2 regions of the Pseudomonas sp. 18175 genome follow, and region 1 is predicted to be linked to the other one. Evidence: riboswitches for the same ligand, from Rfam matches in the RefSeq annotation. Region 1 holds a riboswitch; the other holds the start of a gene.
The links. A riboswitch is a leader RNA that binds a small molecule or an ion and turns the genes downstream of it on or off. The one in region 1 is predicted to bind cobalamin.
Positions count from the first base shown of each region.

Region 2: it holds a riboswitch for cobalamin, as region 1 does, so the genes downstream of both, cobO (cob(I)yrinic acid a,c-diamide adenosyltransferase) here and ACLD1Y_RS23095 (ABC transporter substrate-binding protein) in region 1, are expected to answer to the same signal.

Region 1 is NZ_JBKFTO010000019.1:71,680-79,080, forward strand. It holds gene ACLD1Y_RS23085 (ABC transporter ATP-binding protein) at 1-368, opposite strand, end outside; gene ACLD1Y_RS23090 (FecCD family ABC transporter permease) at 365-1,369, opposite strand; gene ACLD1Y_RS23095 (ABC transporter substrate-binding protein) at 1,366-2,376, opposite strand; cobalamin riboswitch at 2,494-2,687, opposite strand; gene ACLD1Y_RS23100 (hypothetical protein) at 2,795-3,235, shown strand; gene ACLD1Y_RS23105 (aldehyde dehydrogenase family protein) at 3,395-4,777, opposite strand; gene ptrR (putrescine utilization regulator PtrR) at 4,881-5,753, shown strand; gene ACLD1Y_RS23115 (hypothetical protein) at 5,862-6,071, opposite strand; gene ACLD1Y_RS23120 (amino acid aminotransferase) at 6,171-7,367, opposite strand.
Region 2 is NZ_JBKFTO010000026.1:59,764-67,164, forward strand. It holds gene ACLD1Y_RS26615 (cobyric acid synthase) at 1-690, opposite strand, end outside; gene cobD (threonine-phosphate decarboxylase CobD) at 687-1,676, opposite strand; gene cbiB (adenosylcobinamide-phosphate synthase CbiB) at 1,669-2,577, opposite strand; gene bluB (5,6-dimethylbenzimidazole synthase) at 2,574-3,224, opposite strand; gene ACLD1Y_RS26635 (cobyrinate a,c-diamide synthase) at 3,221-4,609, opposite strand; gene cobO (cob(I)yrinic acid a,c-diamide adenosyltransferase) at 4,606-5,217, opposite strand; cobalamin riboswitch at 5,298-5,545, opposite strand; gene ACLD1Y_RS26645 (C40 family peptidase) at 5,724-6,260, opposite strand; gene ACLD1Y_RS26650 (C40 family peptidase) at 6,405-7,034, opposite strand; gene hda (DnaA regulatory inactivator Hda) at 7,248-7,401, opposite strand, start outside.

The DNA of each region.
Region 1 (7,401 bases):
GCCTGGCGCACGATGGCGTCGTCGGCGGCGGACCAGGGGCTCAACGCCGATAACCACGGGGTGCGGCCCAGGGCCACGGCGTCGAACACGCGGATGGCGTCGTCGGTGTCGGCCTGTTGTTCCACCACGGCCAGTTGTTGCGCGATGGCGCGGCGCGACAGTTGCCCCAGGCGTTGGCCGCCCAGCAGCACTTCACCACACGCGGGGGCGCGCAGCCCGGCCAGCAGTTTGAGTAGGGTGGATTTGCCGGAGCCGTTGGGCCCGACGATGCCGAGGGTTTCACCCAGCTGCACGTCCAGATGAATATCGCGCAGTAACTCGACGTCACGCACTTTGAAGCCCAGGCCACTGCAACTGAGTACGCTCATCGTGCGTTCCTGCGGCCGATCAAGATCAGCGCAAATACCGGCGCGCCGACCAATGCAGTGACCACGCCCACCGGAATCACTTGGCCCTTGATCAGGGTGCGCGATAGCACATCCGCCGCAATCAAGAACAACGCACCGCCCAGCGCACTCGCAGGCAGCAGGCGCGAGTGCCCGGTGCCCAGTAGCAGGCGCACGGCGTGGGGAATCACCAGGCCTACAAAGCCGATGGAGCCGACAATCGACACCATCACCGCCGTCACCAATGCTGCACAGCCCACCAACACGAACTGCACCCGGCGCACGGGAATCCCCAGGGACGCCGCCGAATCCGTGCCAAAGGTAAACGCATCCAGCGCACGCCGATGCCACAGGCACACCGCCAACCCCACGACTGCCACCGGCACCGCCAGCCACACCGACGGCCAGCGCACGCCGCTGAGGTTGCCCAGCAGCCAGAACATAATGCCGCGGGCCTGTTCGGAACTGGCCGACTTGGTGATGAGGAACGCGGTGAGCGCATTGAACAACTGCGAGCCTGCAATGCCCGCAAGGATGATTTGCCCGGTGCCGCTGGACGAACCGCTGGCCCGCGCCAGCAAAATCACCAACGCAAACGCCGCCATCGCACCCACAAACGCCCCCGCCGACAACGAAATCAAGCCGCCACCCACGCCCATCAACGCCACCAAAACCGCGCCGGTCGAGGCGCCGGCGCTGATGCCCAGCAAGTACGGATCGGCCAGCGGGTTGCGCAGCAACGACTGCAAGATCACCCCGCAGGTCGCAAGGCCTGCACCGCAGGCGGCGGCGACCAGGGCGCGGGTGAGGCGGTAGTTCCACACCACACCTTCGTCGATTGGGTCCAGCACGTAACCGGCGGCCCACAGTTTATTGGCCAGTACCTGGAGCACCACGTGCGGCGAGATGGCGGTTTCGCCGATGGCCACGCCAGCGAGTACGGCGAGCAGCAGCAGGGCCAGGGCGAGCAGGGTACGGGTCATTTGGGCAGGTCGTAGCCGTCGATGGCCGTGGCCAGTTGTTCAAGCCCGTCGAACATGCGGATGCTGGCCTGCAACGCCAGGGCGTCGAGGATGATGATGCGGTTGTTTTTTACCGCGTCCATGTTGCGCGTGACTGGATCGCTGCGCAGGAAGGCGAGTTTCTTTTCATGGTCGTCGGCGGGATAGCGGCGGCGGTCCATGCGTGCGATCACCAAAAAGGTCGGGTTGGCCTTGGCGATGGTTTCCCAGCCGACGGTAGGCCACTCTTCATCCGACTGCACGACGTTGGACAGGCCGAGGGTGTGCAGCATGAATTCGGGGATGCCCTTGTGGCCGGCCACGTACGGGTCGCTGGCCATTTCGGAACTGGAGAACCATACCAATGCGCTGGCCTGTTTGAGGCCTTTGCTTTGCGCCGTGGCGACAGATTTGGCCAGGCGTGCCTTGAGCTCGTCGTTCAGTTGTTGGCCGCGAGCCTGCACGTCGAAGATTTCGGCCAATTGGCTGATGCTTTTGTAGATGGTCTCGATGCGGAACGGCTCCAGGCGTGTGCCGTCGGCGCCCACCAGGTTGTCCTTGCCTTCGCAGTCGGACGGTAGCAGGTAGGTGGGGATGTTCAGCTCGTGGAATTGCTCGCGGGTGCCCACCACGCCTTGGGCGCCGACCACCCATTCGAGCTCGGCGGCCACCAGTTGCGGGCGTTTGGCGATCACCGCTTCAAAACTGGGCTCGTTGTTGGCCAGGCGCTCGATACGGTCGTTCTGTGCCTTGAATTGCGGCAATACGTTGTTGAACCACAACGAGGTGCCCACCACGTGGTCGCCCACGCCGAGGGCGTAGAGCATCTCGGTGGCGGCCTGGCCGATAGTCACGCTGCGTGCCGGTGCTTGAGGGAAGGTCACGGCGCTGCCGCAGTTCTGCACCGTCAGCGGGTAGTGAGTGGGCGCAGCCTGGGCCAGGGCACACAAGCCAAGGCCGGCGAGCAGGGCGGTAACGCGTGGCAGCATGGGGCAATCTCCGTTTGGACCGTACAGTGAGCTAGGGAGGTACGGTATGGAAATACAGCCATGAACGCTGCCGATGGGGCAGGGCAAGGATGTCCTTCCCGGACACCCCGCCGGTTAGTGATCGAGCTTGGGCCGGCAGGTCTCCTGACTGATGCGTCGTCGCCAGGCTCCGGCCTTCCCGAGCAAGGCTCAGTGGCAGTGTGGAGCAGGCTCAGCACCTACAGTTGCGGGGGCAGTTCCGATTGACGCGGGTGGCCGCGCTTCGGATTCCCTATTAGTCCCGTTTGGGAACCGGCGCGGTATGGTAGTCGATTGAAGGCGTGAGGGGGAGCACAGGTTTGGATGATGGCGCTATCGCTGGCCGGGTGTGTCTTTTATGATGCACGCCCAAGGAATAGCCCTACACAAGGAATACACAGTGAAAGCTCTCGTCGCCCTATGCCTGATCGCCACACTTGCCGGTTGCGCCACCCAGGGTAAAACCGATCAGCAGATCTTTACCGAAGCGGCCACCGCCCATGTGGCGTCGCTGCCTTCGGGCGCCAAGGTGCGTTTGCACAGCGTGAAAATCCCCAGTCATGGCCTGTTTGGCGATACGTTGGCGACGGCCCTGGCCGGAGGTGCCAATGCCGCTCAACTCAAGCAGGACCTGCTCAATGCCAAAAACCAGGGTGATAGCGGGTTTTTGATCATGGGTGCCAGCAGCTCAATGGACGTGGCGATTGCCGACAAGGCCTTTGAAGGGCTGGATTTGAAGGGGATGGACATCTATTACTCGGGCAGCGACGCGCAGAAGGATAAGGTGCGCAGTGCGGTTGAGAAGACCCAGGCGCAGTTTCACTTTATTAGCGCGCAGTAATCGGGCTTCGAAAACACCGCTGAGCCAATGTGGGAGCGGGCTTGCTCGCGAATGCGGAGTGTCAGTCAATGTATTAGGTGACTGACACACCGCATTCGCGAGCAAGCCCGCTCCCACACTAGCCACCTCCCACAGTGGGGAGGTGGTGTACCAGTGGGCTTATTTACGATCTAGCCACACGGTCTGCGCATTGCAGAACTCCCGCACGCCAAAGTGCGACAGCTCGCGGCCAAAGCCACTTTTCTTGATCCCACCAAACGCCACCCGAGGGTCGGAGACGCTGAACGCGTTGACGAAGATCCCGCCGGTTTCCAGGCGGTTGGCGATGTTCCGTGCCTTGGCGGCATCCGTGGTGAAGATGCTGGCGGTGAGGCCGAACTCGCTGTCGTTGGCCAAGTCCACGGCATGGTCGGCATCGCGGGCAGTGATGATCGAGGCTACCGGGCCGAACAGTTCCTGTTTGAACGAGGTCATTTGGTCGGTGACGTTGGCCAGCACGGTCGGCTCGTAATAGTTGCCGGCCCCTGCCACTTTGTTGCCGCCCAGCAGCAGGGTGGCGCCTTCTTCCAGGGTGGCCTGGACCTGGCCATGCAGCTCGTCACGCAGGTCGAAGCGAGCCATTGGGCCGATGTAGGTGGCGGTCGACGTCGGGTCGCCCATCACCAGGGCACGGCTGGCCTCCAGGAATTTGGCGGTGAAGGCTTCGGCCACACCGGCTTCGATGATCAGGCGCTTGGCGGCGGCGCAGACCTGGCCGCTGTTCTGGAAGCGGCCGATCAGCGCGGCTTGCACGGCGGCGTCGAGGTCGGCGTCGTTGAGCACGATGAACGGGTCGGAGCCGCCCAGTTCCAGTACGCATTTTTTCAGTGCGGCACCGGCCTGGGAGCCGATGGCGACACCGGCGCGCACGCTGCCGGTAAGGGTCACGGCAGCGATGCGTGGGTCGGCGATGGCCTGGGACACGCCTTCGTTGGCCACGTTGATCACTTCGAACAGGCCGTCGGCAAAACCAGCCTTTTTAAACGCTTGCTGGATCAGGTAGGCGCTGCCCATCACGTTCGGAGCATGTTTAAGCACGTAGGTGTTGCCGGCGAGCATGGTCGGCACGGCACCACGCAGCACTTGCCACACCGGGAAGTTCCACGGCATTACCGCGAGGATCGGGCCCAGCGGGCGGTATTCGATCTGGGCGCTGCCGTTGTCCACCAGGGTCGGCTCGGGGGCCAGCATGGCCGGGCCGTGGGCGGCGTACCACTCGCTGAGCCCGGCGCATTTTTCGATTTCGGCGCGGGCCTGGGCGATGGGTTTGCCCATTTCCAGGGTGATCATCTGCGCCATGTCTTCGGCTTGTTCGCGCAGGGCAGCGGCCAGGGCCAGCAGCAGTTCGGCGCGTTGGCTCACGGGCTGACGGCGCCAGGTGCGGAAAGCGGCGGTGGCGCGATCGAGGGTGGCGTTGAGCTGCGCCTCGGTTTCGTAGGGATAGCTGCCGACGGTTTCGCCGGTGGCCGGGTTGGTCGAAATGGCGTGGGTGGTCGCGTTCATGGCACCGTCCTGCTGAATGATTAAGTTGGGTTCAGACTACGGGGCTGGCTCTTTTCTGGAAACTGAATAATATTAAGCAATGCATTCACGATTGGAGAATGATGTGGATCTGGTGCAACTGGAAATCTTCAAGGCCGTGGCCGAGCAAGGCAGCATCAGCGCCGCCGCGCAGTTGATTCATCGGGTGCCGTCGAACCTGACCACCCGCATCAAGCAACTGGAGCAGGACCTGGGCGTGGAATTGTTTATCCGCGAGAAAAGCCGCCTGCGCCTTTCGCCAGCGGGCTGGAATTTTCTGGGCTATACGCGGCGTATCCTCGATTTGGTGCAGGAAGCCCGTGCCACGGTGGCCGGGGAGGAGCCCCAAGGCGCATTTGCCTTGGGTTCGCTGGAAAGCACGGCGGCGGTGCGCATCCCAGTGTTGCTGGCGGCGTATAACCAGAAGCACACCAAGGTTGAGCTGGACCTGAGCACCGGGCCTTCGGGCACCATGATCGAAGGCGTGCTCTCGGGGCGCCTGACGGCGGCGTTTGTCGATGGCCCGGTGTTGCACAGCACCCTGGAAGGCGTTGCGGTGTTTGAAGAGGAGATGGTGGTGATCGCGCCACTGCATCACGCGCCGATCACGCGGGGGCAGGATGTGAATGGCGAGAACATCTACACCTTTCGCTCCAACTGCTCGTACCGGCATCACTTTGAACGTTGGTTTTCACAAGATGGCGCGGTGCCGGGCAAGATCTTCGAGATCGAGTCGTACCACGGGATGTTGGCGTGCGTGAGTGCCGGGGCGGGGTTGGCGCTGATGCCGCGCAGCATGCTGGAGAATATGCCGGGGTTTGCAGCGGTGAGTGTGTGGCCGTTGATGGACAGTTTCCGAATTCTGAACACGTGGCTGATTTGGCGGCGGGGGACGGTGTCGCAGAGCCTCAATAGCTTCGTAAAGCTGCTGGAAGACCGCAATCTGGTAGCGCCATAAATCCAATGTGGGAGCGGGCTTGCTCGCGAATGCGGTGTGTCAGGCAACACAGGTGTGACTGAACCACCGCATTCGCGAGCAAGCCCGCTCCCACATTTTTGATCTTCATCAACCGCCGAATTGCAGGGTGCCCATGGCCAGTTTTGCCATGATTGCTGTCGCGCCCAACTGCACCAACCACAACGCCAAGCCACCGAGGAATACCCCCAGCGCCACTTGCAGCACCAGGCTCTTCTGACGCTTGGGTGGCGCGGCACGCGGCGCATAGTCATCCAACTCATCGCGGTCGGCACGCAGGTCCAGGTCGTCGTTTCTCATAGGTTTCTCACAGCAAAGGGGCGGGCAAGGTTCAGTCTAGGGGCTGGGTACAAAAAAGGGGAAGCCATCGGCTTCCCCTTCTGTGCAATGACTACAGGTTTACAGCACCTGAACGATTGCCTTTGTGACCGCGTCGATGTTGGACTGGTTCAACGCCGCCACGCAGATACGCCCGGTATCCAGCGCGTAGATGCCGAACTCGGTGCGCAGACGGGTGACTTGCTCAACGCTCAGGCCGGAGTAGGAGAACATCCCACGCTGGCGCCCGACAAAGCTGAAGTCGTGGCCCGGAGCGGCCTTGGCCAGTTCCGACACCATTTGCTCACGCATGCCACGGATGCGCAGGCGCATTTCAGCCAGTTCCGCTTCCCACTGGGCGCGCAGCTCAGGGCTGTTGAGCACTGCAGCAACAATCGCCGCGCCGTGGGTAGGCGGGTTGGAGTAGTTGGTGCGGATCACACGCTTGACCTGAGACAGGATGCGCGCGCTTTCTTCCTTGGACTCGCCGACGATGGACAGTGCGCCCACACGTTCGCCGTACAGGGAGAACGACTTGGAGAACGAGCTGGACACAAAGAAGGTCAGGCCCGATTCAGCGAACAGGCGCACCGCGGCGGCGTCTTCGTGGATGCCGTCGCCAAAGCCCTGGTAGGCCATGTCGAGGAATGGCACCAGGTTCTTGGCCTTGACCACGTCGAGCACGTTCTGCCAGTCGGCCGGGCTCAGATCGACGCCGGTCGGGTTGTGGCAGCAGGCGTGCAACACAACGATGGATTGCGGCGGCAGGGCGTTGAGGTCTTCGAGCAGGCCGGCACGGTTCACATCGTGGGTGGCGGCGTCGTAGTAGCGGTAGTTCTGCACCGGGAAACCGGCGGTTTCAAACAGCGCGCGGTGGTTTTCCCAGCTTGGGTCGCTGATGGCGACGACGGCGTCTGGCAGCAGTTGCTTGAGGAAGTCAGCGCCGATTTTCAGTGCGCCAGTGCCGCCGACCGCTTGCACGGTGGTAACGCGGCCAGCCGACAGCAGTGGCGACTCGGCGCCAAACAGCAGGGTTTGCACGGCTTTGTCATACGCTGCGATGCCATCGATGGGCAGGTAGCCACGGGCGGCGTGTTGCGCCACGCGAATGGCTTCCGCTTCGGCAACGGCACGCAAGAGTGGAATCTTCCCCTCCTCGTTGCAGTAAACGCCTACGCCAAGGTTGACCTTGGTGGTTCGTGTGTCGGCGTTGAATGCTTCGTTGAGGCCCAGGATAGGATCGCGTGGTGCCATTTCGACAGCGGAGAACAGGCTCATTTTTGCGGCAGCTCTATGGGGGAATGGAGGGACG
Region 2 (7,401 bases), on a different contig from region 1:
GTGCAGGTCTATTACGTAGGGCAACACGCCCACCACCGGTTTGCCGGTGCGCGCTTCCAACCAGTCCAGCCCCGGTTGCAGCAGCGCGATATCGCCCCGGAAACGGTTGATGATGAACCCCTTGACCCGGGCCTGTTCGCTGGGGGACAGCAATTCCAGGGTGCCCACCAGGTGGGCGAACACGCCACCACGGTTGATATCGGCGATCAGCAACACTGGGCAATCCACGGCCTCGGCGAAACCCATGTTGGCGATATCGTTGGCACGCAGGTTGATCTCGGCCGGCGAGCCCGCGCCTTCTACCATCACCACCGGGTACGCCGCGCTCAGCCGGGCATGGGAGGCCATCACCGCCTGCATGGCGATGGCTTTGTAGTCGTGATAGGCCACGGCATTCATGCTGGTCACGGCGCGGCCATGGATGATGACCTGGGAGCCGGTGTCGCTGTTAGGCTTGAGCAGCACCGGGTTCATATCGGTATGAGGCGCCAGGTTGGCAGCCTGGGCCTGCACGGCCTGGGCCCGGCCTATCTCGCCGCCCTCGGCCGTCACGGCGCTGTTGAGGGCCATGTTCTGCGGTTTGAACGGCGCCACGCCCACGCCCTGGCGCACCAGCCAGCGGCATAACGCGGTCACCAGGGTGCTTTTGCCGGCATCGGAGGTGGTGCCTTGCACCATCAGCGTACTCATGAGGCGTCCTTATAGGCCAGCAAGGCTTCGTCGAGGCGCAGCCAGTCGGCCTCGGTGTCGGGCAGGCCAAACCGCAGGCTGCTGTCGTGGGCAAACAGGCGCAACAGGATGCCGCGCTGAGCCATGAATGTGTGCATGCGCTCGGCGTGCGGGGTGATCAGCCATTGGAACAACGCGCAGCCGCCGTGGGGTTGAAAGCCACGGCGCTCAAGCAGGGCGAACAACCGCTGGCCGGCTTCGACGCAACGCGTGCGCTGGCGAGCATGCCCGGCGAAATCCCGCAATATCACTTGCCCCAGCACCCGGGTCGGCCCGCTGACGGCCCAAGGCCCGACCTGTTCGGCCAGCAACTTAAGCAACCGGCGCTCAGCCAGCACAAACCCCAACCGCACACCGGCCAGGCCAAAAAACTTGCCGAACGAACGCAATACGATCAACCCGACCTGATGGGCCTGGCTCGCCAGGCTCAATTGCGGGGTCACGTCCATGAAGGCTTCATCCACCACCAGCCAGCCACCGCGCTGGGCCAGGCGGCTGTGCCAGTCCAGCAGGCGTTGCGGGGTGAGGCTCAGGCCTGTGGGGTTGTTGGGGTTGACCACCACCAACACGTCAAGGCTGTCGAGGAAGAAATCGACTTCTTGCTCCTGCACTTCACGCACCACGTAACCGGCGCGGCGCCAGGCTTCGGCGTGTTCGGCGTAGCACGGCGACAACACGCCGACCTTGCCCGCCCGACGCAAGCGCGGCAGCAACTGGATCGCCGCCTGGGAGCCAGGCACCGGCAATAGGTGCGCAGCACCGTAGTACTCGCTGGCCGCTTGCTCCAGGCCGTCATCGGTTTCCGGCAAGCGTGCCCAGGCCCGCAGCGGAATCTCGGGAATCGGAAAAGGCCAAGGCGCCAGGCCGCTGGACAGGTCCAGCCAATCAGCCTCGGCTATCCCATACTCAATGGCTGCCTTGCGCAGCCGCCCACCGTGTTCAAGCATAGAATTGCGCCCCCGCGCACAGGATCAGCAGCCACAACCATACGCCGCGCTGCACCAGTTGCCAGCCTCGGTCGATGGCGTCGGCATCTGCCGCCGGGCCTTCGCCCAGTTGCGGGCGCTGGTGCACTTCACCGTGGTAGGTGGCGGCGCCCCCCAACTCGACACCCAAAGCACCGGCCCCGGCAGCCATCACCGGGCCAGCGTTGGGACTGTCCCAGGTCGGGCCCTGGATGCGCCAGCACTTGAGCGCCAGGCCGGTTTTACCCAGTACCGCGTAAGTCAGCGCCACCAGGCGTGCAGGAATGTAGTTCAGCACGTCGTCAATTTTTGCCGCCGCCCAACCGAAGCGTTCAAAGCGTTCGTTGCGATACCCCCACATGGCATCGAGGGTGTTGCTCAGGCGATAAAGCACCACGCCCGGCACACCCGCGACCACAAACCAGAACAGCGCGGCAAACACCGCATCGCTGCCGTTCTCCAGCACCGACTCGGTGGCCGCGCGGGCGACCTCGGTGCGATCCAGCTCGCGGGTCTCGCGGCTCACCAGGTAACTCACGCGTTTGCGCGCCTCGTCCAGGTCATCACTGCGTAGGGCTTGAGCCACCGGGATCACATGCTCACCCAGGCTGCGCATGCCAAGGGCGCAGTACAGCGCCAGAATCTCCAGCACCCAGCCGATATACGGCGCCCACGACAGGGCTGTAGCCAGCAAGGTCAACGGCACCACCGCGATAAACCAGGCGGTCACGCCGTGGCTGCGCCAGCCTCGGCCACCGGTATTGAAACGCTGCTCGATGCGCCCGGCAAAATTGCCGAACGCCACCAGCGGATGCCAGCGTCTGGGCTCGCCCAGCAGCGCATCCAGCGCTACCGCAGCGACACACAGCAAGGCCACACTCATTGACTCACTCCCCACGTGTTCTCATACAGCATGTCACTCAGCGGCCGAGGCTCGGTCCAACCTTCGAGCTGCAACATCGGTGCCGGGTAGAACTCGGTCACCGGCCCCAGGCACAGCACGGCCAAGGGTTTGGCACCGGGCGGCAAGCCCAGCAGGTCGGCCAGAGCCTGGGGCTCGAACAGCGAGACCCAGCCCATGCCCAGGCCTTCGACGCGCGCCGCCAGCCACAGGTTCTGGATGGCGCAGGACAGCGAGGCCATGTCCATTTCCGGCAACGTGCGACGGCCAAAGATGTGCCGCTCGCGATCATCCATCAACGCCGCCACCAGCACTTCGGCGCAATCGTGAATGCCTTCGACCTTGAGCTTCATGAACGCATCGGAACGTTCGCCCAAGGCCTCGGCGGTGCGTATGCGTTCTTCTTCAACCAGATGCTGAATTTGCCCACGCAGGTTGCGGTCGCTGATGCGGATGAAGCGCCACGGTTGCATCAGGCCGACACTGGGCGCCTGGTGGGCAGCCTGGAGCAAGCGATGCAGCAACTCGGGGGCAACCGTGCCGCCGCTGAAGTGACGCATGTCGCGGCGTTCGGCGATGGCGCGGTAGACGGCCTGGCGGTCGGCTTCGGGGAAGGCGTTGTCGGTCATGGCCCTATCGCGGGCAAGCCCGCTCCCACATTTTGATCTGCAAACGCCGTCGATGTGGGAGCTGGCTTGCCTGCGATGGCGGCCTCCCGGTCTGGCACAAACAGTGCGGCCACTGCGCTCGGATTCGATGGAAAGTAAAAGTGTACGTAGGATGCCGTCATCCGTCCCTGCCGATAAACCGCCTCAGCCCCGCGCCCACCATTGGGGCTCACGCCACGGGCAATCGGTTGCCATTCGGTACTGGTCAGGGAATGGTGATAGGTATGGCCACGCAATGTGCCTTCGGGCAGGTCAACATTTTGCAGGGCCAGTGCCGCGAGTTTCTTTTGCATCACCGCATCGCCCTGCAACAGCCCCACCAGTTCGGCGCGGGTGCCGTCCACATCGGTGAGGGAGTCGAGCAGGTACAGCATGCCGCCACACTCGGCGAGCAACGGTTTGCCTGCCGCGTGGTGAGCGCGGATCGAATCGAGCATCGAGGTGTTTTCCGACAGCGCCTTGTGGTGCAGTTCCGGATAACCACCGGGCAGGTAGAGGCTGTCGGCGTCGGGCAGTTGGCTGTCGTGGATCGGTGAGAAAAATCTCAGCTCGGCACCCATCGCCCGCAACAGATCAAGGCTGGCGCCATAGGTAAAGGCGAAAGCTTCATCGCGCGCCACGGCGATACGTACACCGTCGAGCAGCGGCTCGGCCACGATCACTTCCGGCGCGGCGAAGGTTACCGGCGGCGGCAAGGCGACTTCGCAACTGCTGCCCAGGGCCTGGGCGGCGGCGTCCAGGCGCAGGTCGAGGTCATTGAGTTCGCTGGCTTGCACCAGGCCCAAATGGCGGCTGGGCAATTCGATCCCGGTCTCGCGGGACAACGCGCCGTACCAGCGCAGGCCTTCGGTGAGACTGCCTTCGAGCAATTGCGCATGACGCAGGGTGCCGACACGGTTGGCCAGCACGCCGGCGAACGGCAGGTCCGGCTGGTAGCGCGCCAGGCCCAGGGCCAGGGCGCCGAAGGTCTGGGCCATGGCGGTGCCGTCGATCACACCCAGCACCGGCACACCGAAGTGGCGTGCCAGGTCGGCGCTGGACGGTGTGCCGTCGAACAGGCCCATCACGCCTTCGATCAGGATCAGGTCGGCCTCCCCTGCGGCTTCCCACAGTAGGCGGCGGCTTTCTTGCTCGCCCACCATCCACATATCCAACTGATACACCGGCGCACCGCTGGCGCGCTCGTGGATCATCGGGTCGAGAAAGTCCGGCCCGCATTTGAACACGCGCACCTTGCGCCCCAGGTTGCGATGCAAACGGGCAAGGGCTGCGGTAACGGTGGTTTTGCCCTGGCCGGACGCCGGTGCGGCGATCAAAACAGCCGGGCAATGACGGGGCTGATTCAAAGTTCGACGCCCTTCTGTGCCTTGATACCGGCCTGGAACGCGTGCTTGAGCATGCCCATTTCGGTGACGGTGTCGCCCATTTCAATCAGTTCGGGCTTGGCGCCACGACCAGTGACCACCACGTGTTGCATCGGTGGACGGGCTTGCAGGTCGCTGAGTACCTGGTCCAGGTCAAGGTAGCCGTGCTTGAGGGCGATGTTCAGTTCGTCCAAGACCACAAGGCCGATGGCCGGGTCTTGCAGCAACGCGCGGGACACCGCCCAGGCGGCCTCGGCGGCGGCGATGTCGCGTTGGCGGTCCTGGGTTTCCCAGGTGAAGCCTTCGCCCATCACATGGAAGCGAACTTGCTCGGGGAAGCGGCGGAAGAACAACTCTTCACCCGTGCTGTTACGCCCCTTGATGAACTGCACCACGCCGCATTGCATGCCGTGGCCCATGGCCCGGGCCAGCATGCCGAACGCAGAGCTGCTCTTGCCTTTGCCATTGCCGGTGAGCACCAGCAGCAGGCCGCATTCGTTGGGGGAGTTGGCGATGCGTTCGTCGATCACGGCTTTTTTGCGCAGCATGCGCGCCAGGTGGCGTTCGTCGCGTTCGGGGGAATCGGTCATGGCAGCTCTCCGTTGGGGCTGGACAAAAACGGCGGGCAGGAAAAAGAAAAATACAGACAGCCAAGCATCGCCCACCGTGATGCTGTTGGATGCTCCGGGCCGGTCTCCGGGCTCATGAGTGGCGCTCTCCATGAAGAGCAGGCCAACGCTGCGCCTTCCCATATCGCGAGCGATACAGTGGCAAAAGGCAGCGTCTTGACTCATTTACCGTTGCGGGGGCAGCGCCGGAATTGCGGCGGCACTGTGTACAAGTGCGCTCACTCACCGGCTTCCCTGTTTCACTCTGTCGACCCATGGGTCACAGAGCACCTGGAACAAGTCGCGAAGGGTAGTGGGTTGGGGGTGGAGCGTCAATTAAAGCTGGCACAGTACGTGTACCTGAAAGCACCGCAAAACAAATGTGGGAGCGGGCTTGCTCGCGAATGCGGTGGGTCAGTCAACATATTCGGTGACTGACACTGTGCATTCGCGAGCAAGCCCGCTCCCACATTTGGACTTATGCTAGTTCAGGGATTACGCGCCAGACTGCCCGGCAACACCCGCTTGGCACTCAGGTAAGCATTCTGCCAATACGCCTTGGACAAGGTGTCCAGCTTCACCGTACCGCCAGTTTGCGGCGCGTGGACGAAGCGCCCTTCGCCCACATAGATGCCAGCATGGCTGACCTGGGAGCCGCCACCGGTGGCGAAGAACAGCAGGTCGCCGGTCTGCAGGTTCTGCTCGCTGACATCCTGCGCACGCATCACGATCAGTTCACGGGTGGTACGCGGCAATGAGATACCTGCGGCGTCACGAAACACAAAGCCGATCAAGCCACTGCAATCAAACCCCGAGTCCGGCGTGTTGCCGCCCCAGCGATAAGGCGTGCCGACCAGGCCCAGCGCACGAAAGAGTACGTCTTCGGCTGCAGGCGAGAAATTCTGGGTGGAATAGTTGAACACCGGCTTGGGCTTGACGGCCACAGGCGCGGGAGGTGGGCGGCTTGCGCAGGCGCTGAGCAGCGCGGCGCAAAGAATAAGGATCAGGCGGGCTGAGGTCGACATGTGCAGAACAATCCTGGTCTGGATGCGGCTTTCGCTGCCGAACGCTGAAAACCAGAACGCGCAAGCAAAGCTCGCGCGAACGGATTACAACAATGTCCAGGGATTCTAGCGCTTACACATCAAACTTCAAGTATCACTTTAAGTTTACTTGCTAGCGGTAACCGTCGTCGGGGCCATGGCGAGTGCGCGCTTGGCTTCGATGAAGGTTTTGCTCCAGTAGCTGTCACCCAGGTTGTCGACTCGAACACCACCACTGCGACGGCTGCTGGAGTGGATAAACTGGTTATCGCCCAAGTAGATACCGGCATGGCTTACGCGACCACGGCCAGCTGTACTAAAGAAAAGCAGATCACCGGGCTTGAGGTTGTTGCGCGCGACCAACGGAGCGTTCACGTTAATCATTTCGCGAGTGGAGCGTGGCAGGTTCATGCCCGCCTCTTCACGAAACAGATAGCCGATGAAACCGCTGCAGTCGAAACCGGCTTCGGAGGTGCCGCCAAAACGGTAACGGGTACCGATCAGGGACATGCCGCGTTCGAGGATGCTGTCGGCCAGAACTGGAAGCTGGTAAGGCTTGTTGCTGCCGAAATCGGCCAGTTCTTTTTCGGTTGCCACTTCTTCTTCGTAAACAGAAGCAGATTGTGCAGCAACGAATTTTGCCTGATTTTGAACCTGAGGCTTTTGCTGCTCTGCCACTTGTTGAGGGTGGGAGGCGCAACCAAACAACAGGGTAACGAGTGCGAGAGGCACGAGGGGTGCGAAGCGATTTAGCATGGGCACGACCGTGGCTGATATGTAAAGAAGTCGAGACTATGCCCACTATCACATCGATTTGCAAATTCAATCGTGATCTATGTGACTTCTTGTTTGGACTATGACATCTAAGCCCTTAACACCCTGTACCTGCCTTTTGCGTGGCCTTTCGGGCTCAAACGCGGGTTTTCTGACGCCTGTAATTTGCCGAAAGCCCCGAAAACAAAGGGCTGGCTACCAGCCGAGGGTTTCTTTCAGGAAGGGGATGGTCAGCTTGCGCTGGGCCTGTAAAGAGGCCTGGTCGAGCTGTTCGAGCAAATCGAACAACGCGCTCATGCTGCGAGTGCCACGGGTAAGGATGAAGTGCCCGACCTCGTCGGTGAGGTGC